2 regions of the Caulobacter sp. 05T431 genome follow, and region 2 is predicted to be linked to the other one. Evidence: riboswitches for the same ligand, from Rfam matches in the RefSeq annotation. Region 2 holds a riboswitch; the other holds the start of a gene.

Region 1 (3,931 bases), on a different contig from region 2:
GATCGCATGGCTGACGGCCAAGCTGGCGGGGATCACCACCGTCCTGCTGCTGGTCCTGTCCACGCCCCTGGCCTGGTGGCTGGCCCGGGGGCGGTCGCGCTGGCGGACGCCGATCGGGGCGCTGGTGGCCCTGCCGATCGTCCTGCCCCCGACCGCCCTGGGCTTCTACCTGCTGATCGCCCTCGGCCCGCAAAGCCCGCTGATCGCCCTGCTGCACCCGTTCGGGGTGCGCACCCTGGCCTTCACCTTCCAGGGCCTGGTGATCGGATCGCTGATCTATTCGCTGCCGTTCGCCGTCCAGCCGCTGCGCAACGCCTTCATCGCCGTGGGCGACGAACCGCTGGAGGCGGCCGCCACCCTGGGCGCCTCGCCCTGGAACGCCTTCCTGAGGGTGGCCCTGCCCCTGGCCCTGCCCGGCTACGCCGTGGCCGCCCTGCTGGTCTTCGCCCACACGATCGGCGAGTTCGGCGTGGTGATGATGCTGGGCGGCGGCATCCCGGGCCAGACAGAGGTGCTGTCGATCGAGATCTACCGCCTGGTCGAGGCCCTGGAATGGGACAAGGCCCACCAGCTGGCCGGCGCCCTGCTGGCCTTCGCCTTCCTGGTGATGCTCAGCCTGTTGCTGATGGAACGCCGGGTCGAGGGGCGTGCGTCGAAGGCCTGATACTCACAGAGTTATCCACAAGCCCTTGGCGCGAAAAGCTATTCCACGGCCAAGCTCAGATCGCGTCAGAACGGGACGTCGCCCTGGATCGTCACCCGCTCGACGATGCGCTCCTGCGGCCAGTAGTCGAGGATGGCGTAGTGCTGGGTGGCGCGGTTGTCCCAGAAGACGATGGCGTTGGGCGTCCAGCGGAAGCGGACCTGGTATTCGGGAGTCTTCACCCGCTCCAGCAGTTCGGCCAGCAGTTGGGCGGCTTCGTCCTCGGGCAGGCCCAGGATCCGCGTCGTGAAGACCTTGTTGACGAACAGGTGCTTCTCGCCGGTCTCGGGATGGGTGCGGACCACGGGGTGGGCCTGCACCGGATGGGCGGCGCGCAGCTCCTGCCGCTTGGCCTCGTCCACCCGGTAGCCGTAGCTCTGCAGGATGTCGTGCTCGGCCTTCAGGTCGGCGATGCGGTCCTTCAGCTTGTCGGGCAGGTCGCGATAGATGGCGGCGGTGTCGGCGAACAGGGTGTCGCCGCCCAGCGGCGGCATGTGCCGCATGCGCAGCACTCCGCCCATCGACGGCGCGGGGCGGAAGGTGACGTCGGTGTGCCACTTGTTGGCGGCGCGGACGATCGGCACGATCTCCTCGCGCAGCTTCATGCCGTCGGCGGCCTCGATGTGCAGGATTTCGGGGAAGCCGGGCACGTGGGCGGTGACAGGATGCCCCTCCAAATCCCCGAAATAGCGGCCGAAACGGACATGATCCTCATGGCTGATGTCCTGGTCGCGGAAGAACACCACCTTGTGCCGCAGCAGCGCCGTGCGGATGGCCGCCACGCTCTCCGGCGTCAGCGGCTGGCGCAGGTCGACGCCTGAGATCTCGGCCCCGAGCACCGTACCGGCGGGCGTCACGGTGAGACCGGCGTAGTCAGGCGTTTCCGAAGCGGTGATCGGGGTAAAGGCGTTCATGGCGTCCTCCCGGAGCGCCGCCCATCCGCGTGAGCGACGGTTGTTATCCACACCCTAGACGTGGAATTCCGGCGCTCAATCGAGTTTTTCTCATTTCAGCCGCAGGGTGAGGCCGGCCACGACCAGGGTCACGGCCTCGGCGGCCTGGGCCAGGGCCTGGTGCAGCCGCCCGGCCTCGTCGCGGAACCGCCGGGCCAGGGCGTTGTCGGGCACGATGCCGAACCCGACCTCGTTGGACACCAGCCACAGCGCCCCTTCGAACCGCCCGACCACCGCGACCAGTTCGGCCGCCGCCTTCGCCAAATCGCGGTCGTCCAGCATCAGGTTCGACAGCCACAGGGTCAGACAGTCGACCACCACCACGTCGCCGGCGACCAGGCCGTCCAGCGCGGCGGCGAGGTCCATTGGCGCCTCGACCRTGGTCCAGGCCGATCCCCGATCCTCGCGGTGCCGCGCGATGCGCTCGGCCATCTCCGAATCGAAGGCCTGGGCCGTGGCCACCATCACCAGCCGGCCGCCCGTTTCCGCCGCCCTGGCCTCGGCCGCGCCTTGCGCGAAGGCGCTTTTACCGGATCGGGCTCCGCCCAGGACGAGGGTGAACGACAAGACGCGCTCCAGATTGCCAGTCAGATTGACCGTGTGCGGCGCAACATATAGTGCAGCTCTCGCGACAGGTTCCTCGAAAGAGGATGAAAAGGGAACTCGGGTGCGAAACCCGGGCTGCCCCCGCAACTGTAAGCGGCGAGCCCGCGTGTCACATGCCACTGGCCCTTCTTTTCGGAGAAAGGCTGGGAAGGCGACACGCACCGGCAATGACCCGTGAGCCAGGAGACCTGCCCGTCGCGGTCGTCCTTCGTCCGGCCGGGGTGCGCCGAACGATGGGGTTCTTCCCCCGTGGCGACATCGTCTGGCCGGCCCGAATCCTCGGGCTTGCCTTCGTTGCTGCGCACGGAGGACCTGAACATGCGCTCGATTTCCGTCCTGGCCCTGGTGGCCGCCCTTCCCGCCCTCGCTGCGCCGGGCTTCGCCCTGGCCGCCGAAACCTTGGACGACGCCAACGCCGTCGACCAGGTGGTCGTCACCGCCGGCCGCGCCGCCGACAAGCTGTCGGAGACCCCGGTCAGCACGACCGTTATCACCGCCGAGATCCTGCGCCAGCGCCAGGCCGTGGTGGTGTCCGACCTGCTGTCGCGCACGCCCGGCGTCACCGTCACCCGCAACGGCGGCGTGGGCGGCTCGACCCAGGTGCGCATCCGCGGCGCCGAGACCGACCAGACCGCCGTGCTGATCGACGGCGTCAAGCTGAACGACCCCTCGTCGACGGGCGGCGGCTACAACTTCGCCACCCTGCTGGCCGGCGACGTCGACCGCATCGAGGTGCTGCGCGGTCCCCAGTCCACCCTGTGGGGCAGCCAGGCCATCGGCGGCGTGGTCAGCATGATCACCAAGACCCCGGACGGTCCGCTGTCAGGCGACGCCACGGTCGAGGGCGGCTCGCGCGCCACGGCCTACGCCCGCGTCGGCGTCGGGGCCGGCGGCGACTGGGGCGGCTGGCGACTGGCGGCGGGGTCCTACACCACCGCCGGCGTCTCCAACTTCGACGAGGCCATGGGCGGCAAGGAGAAGGACGGCTACCACAACACCGCCGTCAGCGGCCGCCTGGACCTGAAGGTCGCCGAATGGGCGACGGTGGACGCCCGGCTGTCCTACGCCGCCGGCCGCAACGAGTTCGACGGCTTCCCCGCCCCGGCCTTCGCTTTCGCCGACACCGCGGAGTACGGCAAGACCAAGGAACTGGTCAGCTATCTGGGCACGCGCCTGACCAGCTTCGACGGCGCCCTGGAGAGCCGGATCGGCTACTCGTACACCCAGACCGATCGCGACAACTACAACCCCGACCAGGCCGTCACCACCAAGACCTTCGACGCCCGGGGCACCGACAACAGCCTGGAATACCAGGGCACCTGGACGATCAATCCGGTCTGGCGCGCGGTGTTCGGCGCCGAGACCGAGCGCACCTGGTTCCGCACCGCCGCGCCGTCCGACTTCGACCCGAACCCCACGGCCGACCGCCACGCCACCGGAATGGACAGCGTCTATGGCCAGTTGCAGGCCAAGCCCGTCGCGGGCCTGACCCTGACCGGCGGCGTCCGCTACGACGACCACGACACCTTCGGCAGCGCCACCACCTTCCAGGCCGGCGCCACCTGGACCCCGAACGACGGCGCCACGATCTTCCGCGCCAACTACGGCGAAGGCTTCAAGGCCCCGTCGCTGTACCAGCTGTACAGCGACTACGGGAACACGGCCCTGA
Region 2 (3,931 bases):
AGGACTTCGGCCTGCCCGAGACCCTGATGCTGTGGGCCGAGGCCCGGCGACTGTTCGTGATCATCACCGACGATCCGCTGCACGACCTGACCGGGCTGGAGATGTGCCTGGACGCGCTGGCGCTGTACGCGGAGTAGGGGATTAAGGTGGGGACACACACTCACGGCAAGGCCTAGCCAGTTCGGCGAAGACCGTGGGGTGAGTGTGTGTCCCCTTCTTCAGGCTACAGCACCGCTCGAGCCGCCTTCGCCGCCGCCACCATGTTGACCAGGGCCGGGCGGACCTCGTCCCACTTGCGGGTCTTCAGGCCGCAGTCGGGATTGACCCACAGCTGCCCGGGCGACAGCCGCGCGCCGGCGCTGGCCAGCAGGGCGACCATCTCCTCGGGTCCCGGCACGCGGGGGGCGTGGATGTCGTAGACGCCCGGCCCGATCTCGGCCGGATAGGCGTAGGCCTCGAAGGCGTCCAGCAGCTCCATCTTCGAGCGCGCGGTCTCGATGGAGATGACGTCGGCGTCCATCGCCCCGATCGCGGCGATGATGTCGTTGAACTCCGAATAGCACATGTGGGTGTGGACCTGGGTCTCGTCGCGGACGCCGGAGGCGGCCAGGCGGAAGGCCTCCACCGCCCAGTCCAGATAGGCCTGGCGGTCGGCGCGGCGCAGGGGCAGGCCCTCGCGCAGGGCCGCCTCGTCGATCTGGATCACCTTGGCGCCGGCGGCCTCCAGGTCGACCACCTCGTCTCGGATCGCCAGGGCGATCTGGCGGCAGGTTTGGCTGCGCGGAATGTCGTCGCGGACGAACGACCACTGCAGGATGGTGACCGGGCCGGTCAGCATGCCCTTCATCGGCCGGTCGGTCAGCGACTGGGCGTAGCGCCACCATTCCACCGTCATCGGACGGGGCCGCGACACGTCGCCGAAGATGATCGGCGGCCGCACGCAGCGCGAGCCGTATGATTGCACCCAGGCGTGCTTGGTGAACACGAAGCCGGCCAGTTGCTCGCCGAAATACTGGACCATGTCGTTGCGCTCGAACTCGCCGTGCACCAGCACGTCCAGGTCGATCTCCTCCTGCCAGGCCACGGCGGCCGCGGTCTCCTCGCGCAGGAAGACCTGGTAGTCGGCGTCGGCCAGGACGCCCTTGGCGTGGGCGGCGCGGGCCTTGCGCACGGCGCTGGTCTGGGGGAACGAGCCGATCGTGGTGGTCGGCAGGGACGGCAGGTTCAGGCGGGCCTGCTGCAGGGCGATACGCCGGGCGAACGGCGAAGCGCGCTGGGCGTCGTCCGGCGTGACCGCGGCCAGTCGAGCCTGGACCGCCAGGTCGTGGATGCGCGGCGAGGACCGGCGCGCGGCGGCGGCCTTGGAGGCGGCCTCCAGGGCCGGCCGGACCGCGTCGCGGCCCTCGTTCAGCGCCTTGGCCAGGATCGTCAGCTCCTCGATCTTCTGGACGGCGAAGGCCAGCCATTGGCGGACCTCCGGATCGATGGCGGTTTCCAGCTCCAGATCGATCGGGGTGTGCAGCAGCGAGCATGACGGCGCCAGGATCACGCGGTCGCCGCCGCGCTTGGAGACGATCGGGTCCAGGCGGTCCAGCAGAGCCTCCAGGTCGGCGTGCCAGACGTTGCGGCCGTCGATCACCCCCAGGGACAGCACCAGCCCCTCGCGGGCCGCCGAGAGCGCCGCGTCCAGCTGTTCGGGCGCGCGGGCCAGGTCGATGTGCAGGCCGTCGACCGGCAGGTTGGCGGCGGTCGACAGGTTGTCGCCATAGGCCCCGAAATAGCTGGTCAGCATGATCCGCAGGCCCGGCGTGGCGTGGGTCAGCAGACCGTAGGCCCGGCGCAGTTCGCCGCGCTCGAACTCGGTCAGGTCCAGGGCCAGGCACGGCTCGTCGATCTGCACCCAGTCGGCCCCGGCCGCCATCAGGCGCTGCAGCACTTCGACATAGACCGGGATCAGCGACGACAGCAGGGTCAGCGGCGAGAAGTCCGGGTCACGGCTCTTGGCCAGCTTCAGGAAGGTGACGGGGCCCAGCAAGACGGGGCGGGTGCGGATCCCCAGGGCCTTGGCCTCCAGGAACTCGTCGATCGGCTTGGTGGACGACAGGGTGAAGACCTGGCCGCGCGACACCTCGGGCGTCAGGTAGTGGTAGTTGGTGTCGAACCACTTGGTCATCTCCATGGCCGGCAGGCCCGCGCCGTGGGCGTGGATGTGKCCGTGTTCGCAGACCTGGGCGTCGCCCTGCGTCCCGCGCGCCATGGCGAAATAGGTCGCGGTGTCGACCTCGCCGCCGGCCCAGCCGTAGGTCGCCGGGACGGCGCCGACCATGACGCTGGCGTCCAGCACGTGGTCGTAGAGCGAGAAGTCGTTGCTRGGCACGTGGTCCACGCCCAGCGCCTTCTGGCGTTTCCAGCCGTGCGCCCGCAGGCCGGCGGCCGTGGCGAGCAGGGAAGGGGCGTCGGTCTTGCCCGCCCAATGGTCCTCGAGCGCGAGCTTCAGCTCGCGGCGCGGGCCGATGCGGGGAAAGCCCAGGGTGGCGACGGTKACGGTCATTTCAAAAAACCTCTGCCGGTGTGAAGGCGGAGGCTTGATCGGGGCGCGCACGCGGTCGCGCACGGGTTCACGGGCCCGGTCGCGCCTTGCAAGCGACCAGACCGGGCACCCCGCCGGAGGACGTTATCTGTCGGGGCAGGTCTCCTGGCTCACGGGTCAGCGCCCCTGTCCTGGCCTTCCCGACGCGCCACCGATCCAGCTTCGGCGCGTCAGTGACACGTATCGGACAGCGGCTCGCCGCTCACAGTTGCGGGGGCAGCGCCGGATTTGGGATTTCACCCCCGCACCGACTTCCCTCTTAGCTCCGGACGCGAACGTCCGCAGACCACGACGAGCCTAGGGAGCGCGCGTTTCGGCTCATCGTCAAGAGGGATATAAAGATATCTTTATATGATTTTCACCAACCGAGCGCCGCGTCGCCGCGCAGGACGGCCTCGGCCGCCGCCGAGTGCCCCGATCCCTCCCGCTCGTGCAGGACCAGCGGCGGCAGCAGCACCAGCGGCGCCTTGCCGGTCTTGATCGCCCGCACGATCACCCGCTTGGCCGGGGCGTCGGCGAAGGGGGCGATGGGGCGGATCCTGAACGAGCCGGCCTTGGGCGCCAGCAGGGCCAGGAGGTCGGCCAAGCGGTCGGCGCGGTGGATCAGGGTGATGGTCCCGCCTTCGCGCACCGCCTTCAGGCAGAAGCCCGTCCAGGCCTTCAGGCCGCCGTCGGCCATCCAGGCGCCGGACTTCTCCGGCGCGGGCGCGCGCAGGGCGGCGGGGTCGTCGAAGAAGGGCGGATTGCTGATCACCGCGTCGAACACCGGCAGGTCCAGGGCCCGGAAGCCGCGCTCGACGTCGCCGGCGACGATCTCCACGCGATCGGCCAGGGCGTTCAGCCCGACATTGCCCCGCGCCAGCTCCACGGCGGCGGAATCGCGCTCCACTCCGACGAATCGGGCGCCGGGGCGGCGGACGGCCGCCGCCAGCAGCGCGCCGCCGACCCCGCAGCCGGCCTCGATCACCCGGTCGCCGGGGGCGGCGTCGCAGGCGGCGGCCAGCAAGGCCGCGTCCATGCCGGCGCGGTAGCCCGTCACGGGCTGGCGCAGCTTGACGCGACCGTTCAGGACGGCGTCTTCGGTGACCGCGAGGGGGCCTGGGGATGTGGGTAACGCGTCCGGCAACGTTTCAAGCCTTGTGCTCGCCTTGACCCTGACCTATCCCGCCAGCATTGTCGCTCGCAACGGCTGATCAAGCCCAAGGGACGCGAGGCGCAGGCCGACCTCCGGCGGGCGTCAGCAGGGAGAGTATGGTTTTGGACGCAGCTGCAGCGACCCTCGCCCGGGAGCCGGGATCGGTGGATCGTCTTGTGCGGCTGGCCGCCGCCGACATGGCTGGG

What was found. A riboswitch is a leader RNA that binds a small molecule or an ion and turns the genes downstream of it on or off. The one in region 2 is predicted to bind cobalamin.
Region 1: it holds a riboswitch for cobalamin, as region 2 does, so the genes downstream of both, AC1U89_RS14015 (TonB-dependent receptor plug domain-containing protein) here and metE (5-methyltetrahydropteroyltriglutamate--homocysteine S-methyltransferase) in region 2, are expected to answer to the same signal.

Annotation. Positions count from the first base shown of each region.
Region 1 is NZ_JBFTKU010000014.1:27,421-31,351, reverse strand. It holds gene modB (molybdate ABC transporter permease subunit) at 1-664, shown strand, start outside; gene AC1U89_RS14025 (TauD/TfdA dioxygenase family protein) at 730-1,617, opposite strand; gene cobU (bifunctional adenosylcobinamide kinase/adenosylcobinamide-phosphate guanylyltransferase) at 1,708-2,223, opposite strand; cobalamin riboswitch at 2,273-2,472, shown strand; gene AC1U89_RS14015 (TonB-dependent receptor plug domain-containing protein) at 2,581-3,931, shown strand, end outside.
Region 2 is NZ_JBFTKU010000028.1:10,585-14,515, reverse strand. It holds gene AC1U89_RS21655 (nucleoside 2-deoxyribosyltransferase) at 1-137, shown strand, start outside; gene metE (5-methyltetrahydropteroyltriglutamate--homocysteine S-methyltransferase) at 224-2,551, opposite strand; cobalamin riboswitch at 2,669-2,896, opposite strand; gene AC1U89_RS21645 (tRNA1(Val) (adenine(37)-N6)-methyltransferase) at 2,949-3,629, opposite strand; gene AC1U89_RS21640 (polyprenyl synthetase family protein) at 3,848-3,931, shown strand, end outside.